DNA from 2 places in the Pseudalkalibacillus sp. JSM 102089 genome. Region 2 is predicted to be linked to the other one. Evidence: riboswitches for the same ligand, from Rfam matches in the RefSeq annotation. Region 2 holds a riboswitch; the other holds the start of a gene.
The links. Region 2 has a riboswitch for cobalamin ahead of ABVF21_RS06500 (ABC transporter substrate-binding protein). Riboswitches for the same ligand answer to the same signal wherever they lie in the genome.
Positions count from the first base shown of each region.

Region 1 (5,787 bases), on a different contig from region 2:
TCAAAGAGAGAGTAGCTTCCTTTTTCAACGGCAAGCTCATGACTTGCCTGTATCGTTAAATAATTAATTGTTTCATATAGTTCGTCCGCATAGTCTGCCGCTTCATGACTTTCCCAGACAATCTCTTTTTTCGCAAGGAGGTGATGCCAACCAAACGTTCCAAGACCAATGCTTCTATACTTCTCATTCGTTAACTGGGCTTGAGGCACTTCGATCGTATTAATATCGATCACGTTATCCAGCATTCTTACCTGAATTGGAATTAATCGCTCTAGTGCATTAGCTGTAACCGCACGTCCAAGATTAATACTAGATAGATTACAAACGACATAGTCACCAGGCGTTTTCGTAATGATAATTTTACCGTCTTTCGTGATTTCCTCTTCAACAGTCGTTGCACTCATATTTTGCATAATTTCCGTACAAAGATTGGAAGCATAGATCATACCAGCATGCTTATTAGGATTCGCGCGATTCACCGTATCTCGATAGAACATATAAGGCGTCCCAGTTTCCAATTGTGATTTCATGACACGCTTCATAATCTCAATCGCCGGCACTGTTTTTCTTGAAAGCTCAGGCTGATTCACACATTGCCTATATTTCATACGAAACTCTCCTGATCCTTTTTCCTTGTCATAAGCATCTTCAAGAGAGAACCCCATCACCTGACGGACTTCATGCGGATCAAATAAATGCCAGTCTCCACGGTCTTCCACTACTTCCATAAAGATATCTGGAATACAAAGACCCGTGAAAAGATCATGTGTCCTCATTCGTTCGTCTCCGTTATTAAGCTTGGCATCAAGAAATTCGAAAACGTCCTTATGCCAGACATCAAGATATACAGCAACAGCACCTTGACGCTGTCCTAGCTGGTCTACGCTCACAGCTGTATTGTTTAATTGCTTCATCCACGGTAAAACCCCAGATGAATTGCCTTTAAACCCTTTAATATCACTCCCACGAGAACGAATTTTCCCGAGATATGCTCCAATTCCTCCTCCATTTTTCGAAACGGTCGCTACATCTGTATTGCTGTCATAGATTCCTCTAAGACTGTCATCCACCGTATCGATAAAGCATGAGCTTAGCTGTCCATAGCTTTTCCCTGCATTTGAAAGAGTAGGAGTTGCTACTGTCATATATAAATTAGATAGCGCCCAATACGCTTCTTCAATTAGATTTAACCTCTTATCTTTTGGTTCATTTAACATGAGCGTCATAGCAATGACTAGAAAGCGCTCTTGAGGCAATTCATATACATTCTTTTCATGATCAGTAGCTAGATAGCGGTCTGCGAGCGTTCGTAGGCCGATGTATGTAAACAAACGATCTCTTGATGGCTCGATTAACTTAGCAACATGCTCTACTTCATTCTTGGAATAAGACTGAAGAAGTGTTTTGTTATAAATCCCTTCATCTGTCAGCTGTTGAAGAAGGCGATAGAAGCTTCCCCCGCCATAAACCTCTTTCTCAGTTCGATGTGAAAGAGACTTACGATAGAGCGAACGAAGATGAAAAGCTGCTGCCACATAAGTCCAGTCAGGTTCTGTTGCGCTAATTCGTTCAAGGGCATTTAAAACTAGAATGTTATCAACCTCTTCTTGCGTTGATTTTTCTGAAATACCATCAATTGTTTTTTCAATAAAACTCTCACTAGCAAGTGACGGGTACTCATTTAGGAGCGTTCTTACTTCCTCCATTATTTTTGTTACTGTCATTTCTGCTACAGTACTCATATACCTCTCTCCTTTATCCATCCAAAATAAAAAGCTCACTCTCGGAAGAGTGAGCCTGGAGAAAACGACAAAGTATAAATGAACGTACTCGTACATTTACCCTGCCATTTCTCACCCTCAACCCCCGAAGAATAGAAACGTTTTTGACTATACGGCAGGTCTACTGGCTTGTGCTTCTCCCTTGGCAAACCTTCCCGGAATTAACTCCAGTGGTTTCTTGCCTCGTCCACACGACAGTTGCGGGGACAGCTCCGGATTCAGACCGGATTCCCTATTAAGTCGTTCTACGACACCGCATACTCAATTATTTAATTACGTACACTTTACCCCATATATAGTATCTGAAACATTTATTAATCACTAAATATTGATAACCTCATCTTACATGATGCTTTGATTTAGCACAAGCTTTATTGTTACATTGACTTCGATTTATTTCAACTCTAAAGACACTCACCTATCACTTTCAACTTGCTCATGCATATATTGTTGATACCTAAAAAAGTTTCCCAAAGGAAAGAAAGGTGAGTATGATGAAAAAATCATCTTCGGTTAATTTCAAGAAATTGGTTGGTTATACACAACTTTGTCAGAAATTCGGTATTTTGAGTGAACAAGAAAGCAAAGAAATTCTACAAAAGTTAAGTGAGCATAAAACATAAAGCTTTAACTACGATTGAAAAGGAAGCGAGATCACGATCCTTCCTCCCTTTTTGTTTTCTTCGGCGTATATGTTACCATTATGTTTTTCTACTATTGTTTTTGTAATCGATAGACCAATGCCTGAACCTGACTTGTCACCTGTATAGAACCGGTCGAAAACGCGCTCTGGATTCTCGCCAAAGCCTTTACCATCATCTTCAACCCTAATAAAAACTTGACGATCTTCTGGATGGACATGTACTTCTATAACGGATGAAGCGAATCGTAGGGCATTACCGAGTATATTCATAAATGCTTGTTTCATTTTATCACTATCCATCTTAACGCCTATGGTATGATCAGTGTCATACCTCACCTCTATTTCCCGTTGATGTGCAAGTGGTTTTACCGCAGTGATGACTTCCATTAACACATGATGAAGATCGACTACTTCATAAGTAAAAGATTCATCTACTGTTTCTAACCTCGTTAAATAAGAAATGTCCTGCACGATTTTTTTTAAACGCTGCGTTTCTTTCACGATCACTTCAAGACTATGCTCTACGTCCTCTCCTACGATTACTTCATCTAGAATCCCTTCCGCATTCCCTTGAATCGCCATTAGAGGGGTCTTTAATTCATGAGACGCATTTTGAAGGAATTCCTTCTGATCAAAATCATTTTTTCGAAGTTGCTCCGTTAGTTCTTGAAATGTCTTAGCAAGTTCATTGATTTCATCCTTTGTCTTAAGCTTCAACGGGGGTGGTTCCTTGCGCATCGTAAATTCCCGCATGTGATTGGCTAGTAATCGAATTGGCCCCGCTATTCCTTTCTGCATGATAGCAGCAAGGAGGACGGCAACAGCAGCAGATACTAAAAGACTGACAACCTGTGATTGCTGAATAATCCGATTGAAACCTTCAAGGCTTTCTACCTTCGTAAATAGCACAATATTGCCAACTTGCTCTCGTGAGAGACTAATTGGCACTTCCTCTGTAACATATAAATTTCCTTTGTTTTCTTCATAATCAATTCGAACCACTTCATCGACATTCGAATAAATTGCCTTCTCATTTGCATTATAAATTATAAATTGAGATGAGATTAAATTGCCTGCCATTTCAATTCTTCTGCGATCAAGTAACCCATTAGGTGGATTTTCGCCCTTCCACTGTCGATCTTCGAGCATCTGACTAATTTGCAATCCCTCTTTTTGCAGCTGTTCTCTCGTTTCGCGCACAAGATATTCTTGAAATAAATATTGAAATGAAATAGTAGTAATAAGCAGAATAACAACAATAAGAACGATATAACTAAGAAACAATTTGGTACCGATATTAAACTTCTTCATCGATTTTATAGCCATACCCCCAAACTGTTGTAATCTTCGCTTGCGCCTTTGCGTCTGACATCTTTTTACGTAGCCTTTTCACAAGGTCATCAATAATTCTGCCATCACCTACATATTGATAACCCCAAATGGCTTCAATTAATCTCTCTCTTGTAAACGGTTGTCCTGGATGTTGAAGAAGATAGGCGAGCACATCGTACTCTTTCGGCGTTAAAGCCATTTCTTCCTCATTCACTAATAACAGTCGTTTTTTCTTATTTAAACGTACGTTCTGAACAGTGATTTCTTGTGAAGAATGGTTTTTCTCTAGGCGATTCATCCGTTTGAATAGGTTCTTAATACGCACAACAAGTTCTCTAGGGCTAAAAGGTTTCGTTAAGTAATCATCAGCGCCAAGTTCAAGGCCTAGTATCCGATCAAGCTCTTCATCTCTTGCGGAAACAACGATAACGGGAATGTAAGAATGCTTTCTTAACCGTCGAAGGAGTTCAAGCCCATCAACATTTGGCATCATAATATCTAATACTAATAAATCGGGTTCAATTGTCTCTAGAGCACTTAACACTTCTGCCCCATCTGTAAAGGTTGAGACAATAAACCCTTCTTTTTTTAAATACTTCTCTAAAATATCACGTATATTTTGTTCATCATCAATCACAAAAACGTGCTGCATCTCTCTCAACTCCGTTCCCTTTTCACCTCTAAGACGAAATATGCTTTTCATACTCTTTATATTATCCTAGCCTTATCTGACAGTAAATCAGCCAGATGTCTTCAAGACATACGAAAGAGATAGGGGGCCCCTATCTCTCACTAAGACTAGCTAAGTTTTTCAATCAGCTGATCAAGTATATCATTTTTTTGTTTCACAATTTCTTGAGCCTGCTCTCGCTTGGCTTCCATCTCTTCATGCATTTCTTCTCTTGCGGCTTTCTCTTCGTCGGTTAACTCTGGACGCTCTCCACTTTCTTCAAGTTCCTGCTTCTTAGACTCTCTCTCTTCATGAGCAGCCTGGGCTTCATCATGCATCGCACCAAGCTGTGAGTTTAGATCCGCAAGCTCTTTCTGAAGCTCATCGACGCCTTCAACACTTGAAGCATCTTGATCAAGCAGGAGGTTAATTAATTGATCTTTTTTCTCAGCAGTTTCCATTTTCAGTTCGCGATCTAGAGAGCGGTCTTCGAAGTGACCTCTTTTTCCATGATGTCCTTTAGGACCTGCCATCTCCTGGGTTTGCCCTACTGTCTGCTCTTCTATTTCAGTTGACTCGTCATCTGCTGCATTAACATTTGCTCCAGCTATCCCCCCAGCTAAAACCATAGAGGCAACACCAATCATCCATTTGTTCATCTTCATCAATCTCCCTTCATAGGTATGTTCTTACAATACCTATTATGGACAACAACTTACGAAGAAATTTGTAAGAATGATGTGAAAATGATGTGAGTTTGCTTTATCTCTTTTTTAATTGGTCGATCACTTTAGCATCCAAACTACGTACATGCAAATCACGCTGTGGAAATGGTATCTCTACGTTGTGATCTGCAAGGATCCGGTTGATGCGGAAGTTTAAATTACTCTTTGTTTCTACCGCTGCTTTTGGTGACGAGATCCAAATAAATAGTTGAAAATCAAGTGATGAATCACCAAAACCAAGGAAATTCACAAAAGGAGGAGGAGTTTCAAGCACATACATTGAATTCTCTTTTTCTTCCACAGCTACTTGGAGCAATAGCGATCTCACAAGCTCCACATCTGAACCGTATGCCACTCCTATTGGTAAAACGAGGCGCAATCTTGAGTCTCCATATGAGTGGTTCACAACCTGCTCTTCGATAAAATACGAATTTGGCATAATAATCCGTTCATTGTCTAGCGTTCGAATAATCGTGGCACGCATATTAATTTTTTCAACGTCTCCAATAACATCGTTTATGATCACTCGATCACCTACTTTAATTGGTCTTTCAAATAAAATAATCAAACCAGAAATAAAGTTATTTGCGATGTTCTGCATTCCAAAACCGATTCCGACCCCAAGTATTCCTGCAA
Region 1 covers NZ_JBEWYW010000015.1:17,433-23,219, reverse strand. The annotation lists gene ABVF21_RS20460 (ribonucleoside-diphosphate reductase subunit alpha) at 1-1,742, opposite strand, end outside; cobalamin riboswitch at 1,879-2,054, opposite strand; gene ABVF21_RS20455 (sensor histidine kinase) at 2,413-3,750, opposite strand; gene ABVF21_RS20450 (response regulator transcription factor) at 3,722-4,459, opposite strand; gene ABVF21_RS20445 (hypothetical protein) at 4,555-5,085, opposite strand; gene ABVF21_RS20440 (mechanosensitive ion channel family protein) at 5,189-5,787, opposite strand, start outside.
Region 1: it holds a riboswitch for cobalamin, as region 2 does, so the genes downstream of both, ABVF21_RS20460 (ribonucleoside-diphosphate reductase subunit alpha) here and ABVF21_RS06500 (ABC transporter substrate-binding protein) in region 2, are expected to answer to the same signal.

Region 2 (5,787 bases):
CGTCGGCTCGTCTAACAAGAGAATCTCAGGTTCCTGCGCGAGCGCCTGTGCGAGAAAGACGCGCTGACGCTCACCGCCTGAGAGTTCGTTCACATAGTTATCCGCGAAGCCTGCGATTCCAGTTTGCTCCATCGTACGCTGCACGACCATCTCGTCATGCTCGCTCCACATTTGAAACCATCCCGTCTGATGGGCGTAGCGTCCAAGCGAAACGGTTTCCTTAACGGTATAAGGAAAAGCCTGATCCGCATGCTGTGGAAGAACCGCGAGCACACGCGCCAGCTGTTTCGCTGAGTAGCTTGAGAGCGGCTTATCTTTGAGCATGATTGAGCCGGACTTTGCCTTCAGGATGCCGCTAACCATTTTAAAAATATTCGTTTTGCCGCTTCCGTTTGGTCCAACGATGCCGAGAAGCTCGCCTTGATTCACATCAAACGAGATGTCATCAAGCACGTCGTGACCGGGGTATCCTCCTGTAACAGAATGTACGCTTAGCATGCTTATCCTCTTCTTTCCTTACGTCTTCGTATTAAAATAATGGCAAATACCGGGGCACCGATAAGCGATGTGATGACGCCAATCGGTAATTCCGTTGGTGAAATGATCGTTCGTGAAATCAAGTCAGCGATGATCAGAAAAGCAGCACCAAGTAAAATGGATAGTGGCAGTAAATGCCTGTGATCCGGGCCCCATAGAAGGCGCGTCAAATGCGGAATCACAAGGCCAACGAAGCCAATCGTTCCGGAAACCGCAACAGCTGCACCTGTTAAAATCGAACCACCGATGAGAATCCAAAGCTTTCGTTTCGCGACGTTCACGCCAATATGCTGAGCGCGTTCTTCACCAAACGACATCGCGTTCAGCTCTTTACTGCTAAAGAGCAGAATCCCTGAGCCGATGATGAAAAAGGGAAGAATGATTCCAATGTATTCCCATCCGCGCATCGACACGCTTCCAAGGAGCCAGCCGATAATTTGACGAAGCTCCTCTCCAGTTAAAGCGATCATAAGTGACAGGAGTGAGCCAAGGAATGAACTAAACACAATTCCTGTTAAGATGATCGTCTCCACGCGCATCGAGCGCTCGATTTGTCGTGCGAAGAATAGCACGAGGAAAATGGTAAGAATCGATGCGGCGATGCTCATAACTGGTAGGGTGAACATGCCGACAAATGGCAATGATAAGTTGAAAAAGAGTACGAGAACGGCCCCAACAGATGCTCCGGATGAGACGCCGAGCACGTACGGATCCGCTAATGGATTGCGTAAAAGACCTTGAAAGGCGGCCCCTGCTATCGCAAGAGACGCCCCCACAAGACCTGCCAAAATGACGCGCGGCAAGCGAATATCCATCACAATTGTTGTAAACATTGGATCGGTTTTGCCTATGAATGGAAGGTGCAAAACTTCGCTTCCGATTAATTTTAGAATGGTAAGCACTGGAACTGAAACAGTACCGATTGAAATGCCAAGGAGCATGGCACCAATTAAGAGTGCTATCGCAATCGGATAGGCAATGAACCGTTTATTCAGCAAAAACATCCGGGTAAACCGCTTTTGCAAGTTCCTCTACTCCTTCAGTAAGACGAGGGCCAGAGCGTGTAACGAGGTCAGAGTGCACATCAACAACCTGCTCATCTTTGACAGCTGTAACGTCCTGCCAGCCGTCGCGGCTTAACACCTGTTCAACTGGCTTCTCTGTATAGTAGCCGTACGTTGTGATGATCACGTCAGGATTCGCTTCAATAATCGCTTCCTGATCCACCTGGTTCCAGCCTTCCTGGTCGTGCGTCACGTTTTTCGCATGAATCATCGTTAGCATGTCATCCATGAACGTATTCTTCCCTGGAGAGTAAATTTCAGGCGCAGGGGCAACTTCGACGAAGACATTTTTCTGATCTTCTTCACTAATGCTTTCTGCTTTTGCTTGAATGTCTTCAAGATCTTGCTTCATCTCATCGATCGTTGTTTCCGCTTCTTCCGTTTCGCCCGTTGCTTGTCCGATCATTTCGATGGAATGGTAGACTTCATCGAAGCTTTTCGCATCGTTCACAACGAGTACCGTGATCCCAGCATCACGAAGCTGCTGGAGACCAGCTTCTGAGTTATGTGCGCTTGAGCCGTGCGCAAGTACGAGATCAGGCTTTAGAGAAATGATTTTCTCCACGTTAAATTCCATGCCGCCGATTTTTTCGATATCAGCCGTTTCTTCTGGATAGTTGGCGAAGTCAGAAACGCCAACGACTTCTTCCCCTGCTCCCAGGTCGAAAAGGATCTCCGTGTTACTCGGGATCAGGGAGACAATTTTTTCAGGGTCTTTTTCGATCGTAACATCCTGGTCCAACGCATCCGTTATCGTTACTGGGAAAGCGCTATCTTCTGACTGTTCAGCTTGCTCTGTATTCGCATTTCCTTCATTTGTCGCGCTGTTCTCTTCACTCGCTCCGCAACCTGCGATAATTCCTGTAACGAGAAAAAGTAAAACGAGTAGTGAATAAAGCTTTTTCATGTGTGTTTCTCCTCCTGTTTTCTGATGTCTCTAAACTAAAAAATCTCCACGCACGAGGGCATGGAGATGGTCGAATGGAAGTAACGGTGTGCCAAAGGCTACACCTGAATCCGTTCGCACATCCCTATCCTCGTAGGCTGTTCGTGCTAGATTCAGGCAGGTCTCCTGGCTCATGGTTATCGCATGCTGCTCCTTCCCATTCGCTGTTTCGAACAGTGGATTCTGCAGCAGGCGACCATTTACAGTGGCGGGACCGCGCTGGAATTGCACCAGCTTCCCTATTAAGTCTTCATTGAAAAGACACCTGAATCGATCACTATGTAATTGGTAACAGGTTTATTATACATGATTGCGAGAGTGGGGGGAACAGTTGTGTTTTGAGGGGGTCAGGCTCGCGCCTGACCCCCTTCACAAACAAAAAAACATCATTGTCCACCCACGGTGGACAATGATGGTAATTCCTTTACTCTTCCTTCGCTTCTTCTACCATTTTCTTCAGGTCATCAATCGTTTGTCCTTCAAACGGCTCACCGTTCACAAAGAGAGCTGGTGTGCCAGTAACGTCGAGATCACGAGCTTTCGATAAGTCGTAGTCGATCGCCGCTTCTCCTTCGCCATCTTTAAAAGCTGCCAGTACCTGTTGTGCTTTTTCTTCATCAGTCACTTCTTTTAACGTGTCGACAAGATAATCTTCGGTGTAAATGTCCTGCTGTTCCGTGCCTTCTGTTTGCTTTTCATATATTAACGAATGGAAATCCCAGAACACGTCATTCCCAAGCTCCTGGTACACCACTTCAGCAAATTCAGCTGAGCGATCGGAATCAACATTAATAAATGGATAGTTGATAAAAGAGAATTTGATTTCCCCTGTTTGAATTAACTCTTGATCAATTTGCGGGAAAAAGGACTGTTCGAATGCTTTACAGTAAGGACATTTGTAATCTCCAAATTCAATCACTTCTACCTGCGCATTTTCATCCCCGAGAAATGGTTGCTCCATCGCTTCTTCCTCTGAACTGTCGGAACTCGAGCCGCTTGAGACGACGATCACGATTACGATAACTGCAGCGACTGCCGCCACTAGCCAGTAGATCCAAGTATTCGATTTTTTTTGAGACTGAGATTTTGCATGTTTTTTCTTATTTTTATTTGACTTAGCCATCATTCTTCCTCCTATAATTGTTTCGAAAAGAATTTGTAATCAGCGGAGATCGTTCCGCCTCCCCCAATCAATACAGCGACTGACATACCGAGAAGAGCAAGATCCAATTCATACCCTCCGATAAATCCTGTCGTTAGTTTAACCGTAAAGATCGCTCCTAGCATGACGATCATGAAAAGAAAAGAAACAATGCGTGTGCCTAGTCCAACGATCATAAGAAGACCTCCGACTAGTTCAATCGTTGCAACGACATACGCTAAACCACCCAAAATGCCAATGCTCTCGAAAAAGCCAGCAGTATTCCCAATCCCTCCAGCAAATTTATCAAGACCGTGAACCGTAAAAATGAGACCGAGTATGATTCGTAGTACGACAAGAGCAACGTTTTGTGATGAATTCATCAATTAACTCCCTCCTAATTTCCACACTACATGTCGTAGTGTTCGTTTTCGAAAAAGAATTAGGGTGTGGCCACCATAAACATGATGGATAACCCTAACACAATATAAAGCGAGTAAAGGACAGTACCAACAGGCAACGTTAGGTGCACTTCCTTTTCTGGCGCAAGAATATGTTGAATGCGATCGTTCACAGACGTTTCCGCGAAAGATACAGCAAACGCATGACGCTGGCGGTGATCGCTTTTTAATAGTTTTAATAACGCGCTACTTAGATCAAGCATATTTGCTTCTTTCATCGCAAACCGATCCGCGGCAATTTCGCGTAGCGTGTGATAGTGATTCGATACCCATTTCAAGATCGGCACGTACCAAAGCGCGTGGACGAGAAGGGTGATGATAAATTTTTTCAATGGATCACGATGCTGCTGATGAAAAGTTTCGTGATAAATCACGGCGCGCAGCTCTTCTTTGCTCAACATGCTAACTAGTTCAGTCGACAGAACAATTTTGGGTCTAATCATTCCATATGTAAGAGCGATAGGCTCGTCGCTTTTAATCACCTCGAGTGCCTGTTTTCCTAAATCGAAATTCCGAATGACTTCCTCTGTAACGATGTCTTCACGAAGAAGCGACAGCCGTTTCGAAAAGGTGACATATCGATAAATTTGCTTCACGATCATCATCACGATTAATGAAAATGTTGAGAGAATCAGAACTTCTAATAGCATGTTCATAGATGATAAACCGATCGCACGAAGCATATTATGGCAGGCTTCAAGTACGCTTAACATAAGCGTCCAGTTCGAGTATAAATGCAGACTGTATAGTGACATTTGAACAAGCATCGTGGCTACAAGAAAGAAAGAAAGCATAAACAAAAATCGCGGCTGTTTGATTCTCATCTTACTTCTCCTTTAGCTGCTTGATTTTTTGCTCAAGCTTTTCGATCAAAACTGGATCCGCTTCATCGAGCGCATCAAGCATATGATTCACAGCAAGCGGACCAAATTCATCCATTAGATCCTGTGTTAATTCCTTTGATTGCGTTCGCAGAAATTCTTCTTTCGATAGAAGCGGCTTAAACATTGATGTGCGCTTTTCAACTCGTTTTACTAGGATTCCTTTATCCACGAGACGATTCATCACCGTCATAACCGTGTTAAAGTTCGTACTTTTCTCTTGATCGAGCTTTTGCTTCACATCTTTGATCGTCATTTCTGGACCTTCGAAGAGGATGTCCATAACCTTCGCTTCAAGAGAGCCGAAAAAGCGGTTTAACCCTGTTTCATTCGTTTTGAACTGATGAATTTTCATCGCTTCCACCTCACACTACACAGTGTAGTCCAAAAGTGTGGGAGGGTCAAGAAGCAAAAAAGAGGATATCCCCGAATGTGTTGGAGTGTCTTTGGTGCGGAGACAGTTGTTTTTAAAGGGGGTCAGGCTCGCGCCTGACCCCCTTTAAAAACACACCCCTCATCCAATTTTCTCATTAGCCCTCTCTTCTCCTCTTCTTCTTTCATAAGCTAGTAGCAACTCTATATGTGAACAAGCAAGAAGGGAGATTTATTTATGATAGAACCACATGGCGGTCAGCTAATTAACCGCATTCCATGTGAAGAGGATCGCCTGGCGCTTCTTAAGAAGGCCACAATGTTTCCGGTCGTCACCTTAACACCATGGAATTTATCCGATTTATATATGATCGCAATCGGTGCT
Region 2 covers NZ_JBEWYW010000002.1:380,263-386,049, forward strand. The annotation lists gene ABVF21_RS06490 (adenosylcobinamide amidohydrolase) at 1-498, opposite strand, end outside; gene ABVF21_RS06495 (FecCD family ABC transporter permease) at 501-1,541, opposite strand; gene ABVF21_RS06500 (ABC transporter substrate-binding protein) at 1,525-2,508, opposite strand; cobalamin riboswitch at 2,647-2,831, opposite strand; gene ABVF21_RS06505 (DsbA family protein) at 2,972-3,670, opposite strand; gene ABVF21_RS06510 (DoxX family protein) at 3,682-4,071, opposite strand; gene ABVF21_RS06515 (M56 family metallopeptidase) at 4,131-4,973, opposite strand; gene ABVF21_RS06520 (BlaI/MecI/CopY family transcriptional regulator) at 4,975-5,385, opposite strand; gene sat (sulfate adenylyltransferase) at 5,641-5,787, shown strand, end outside.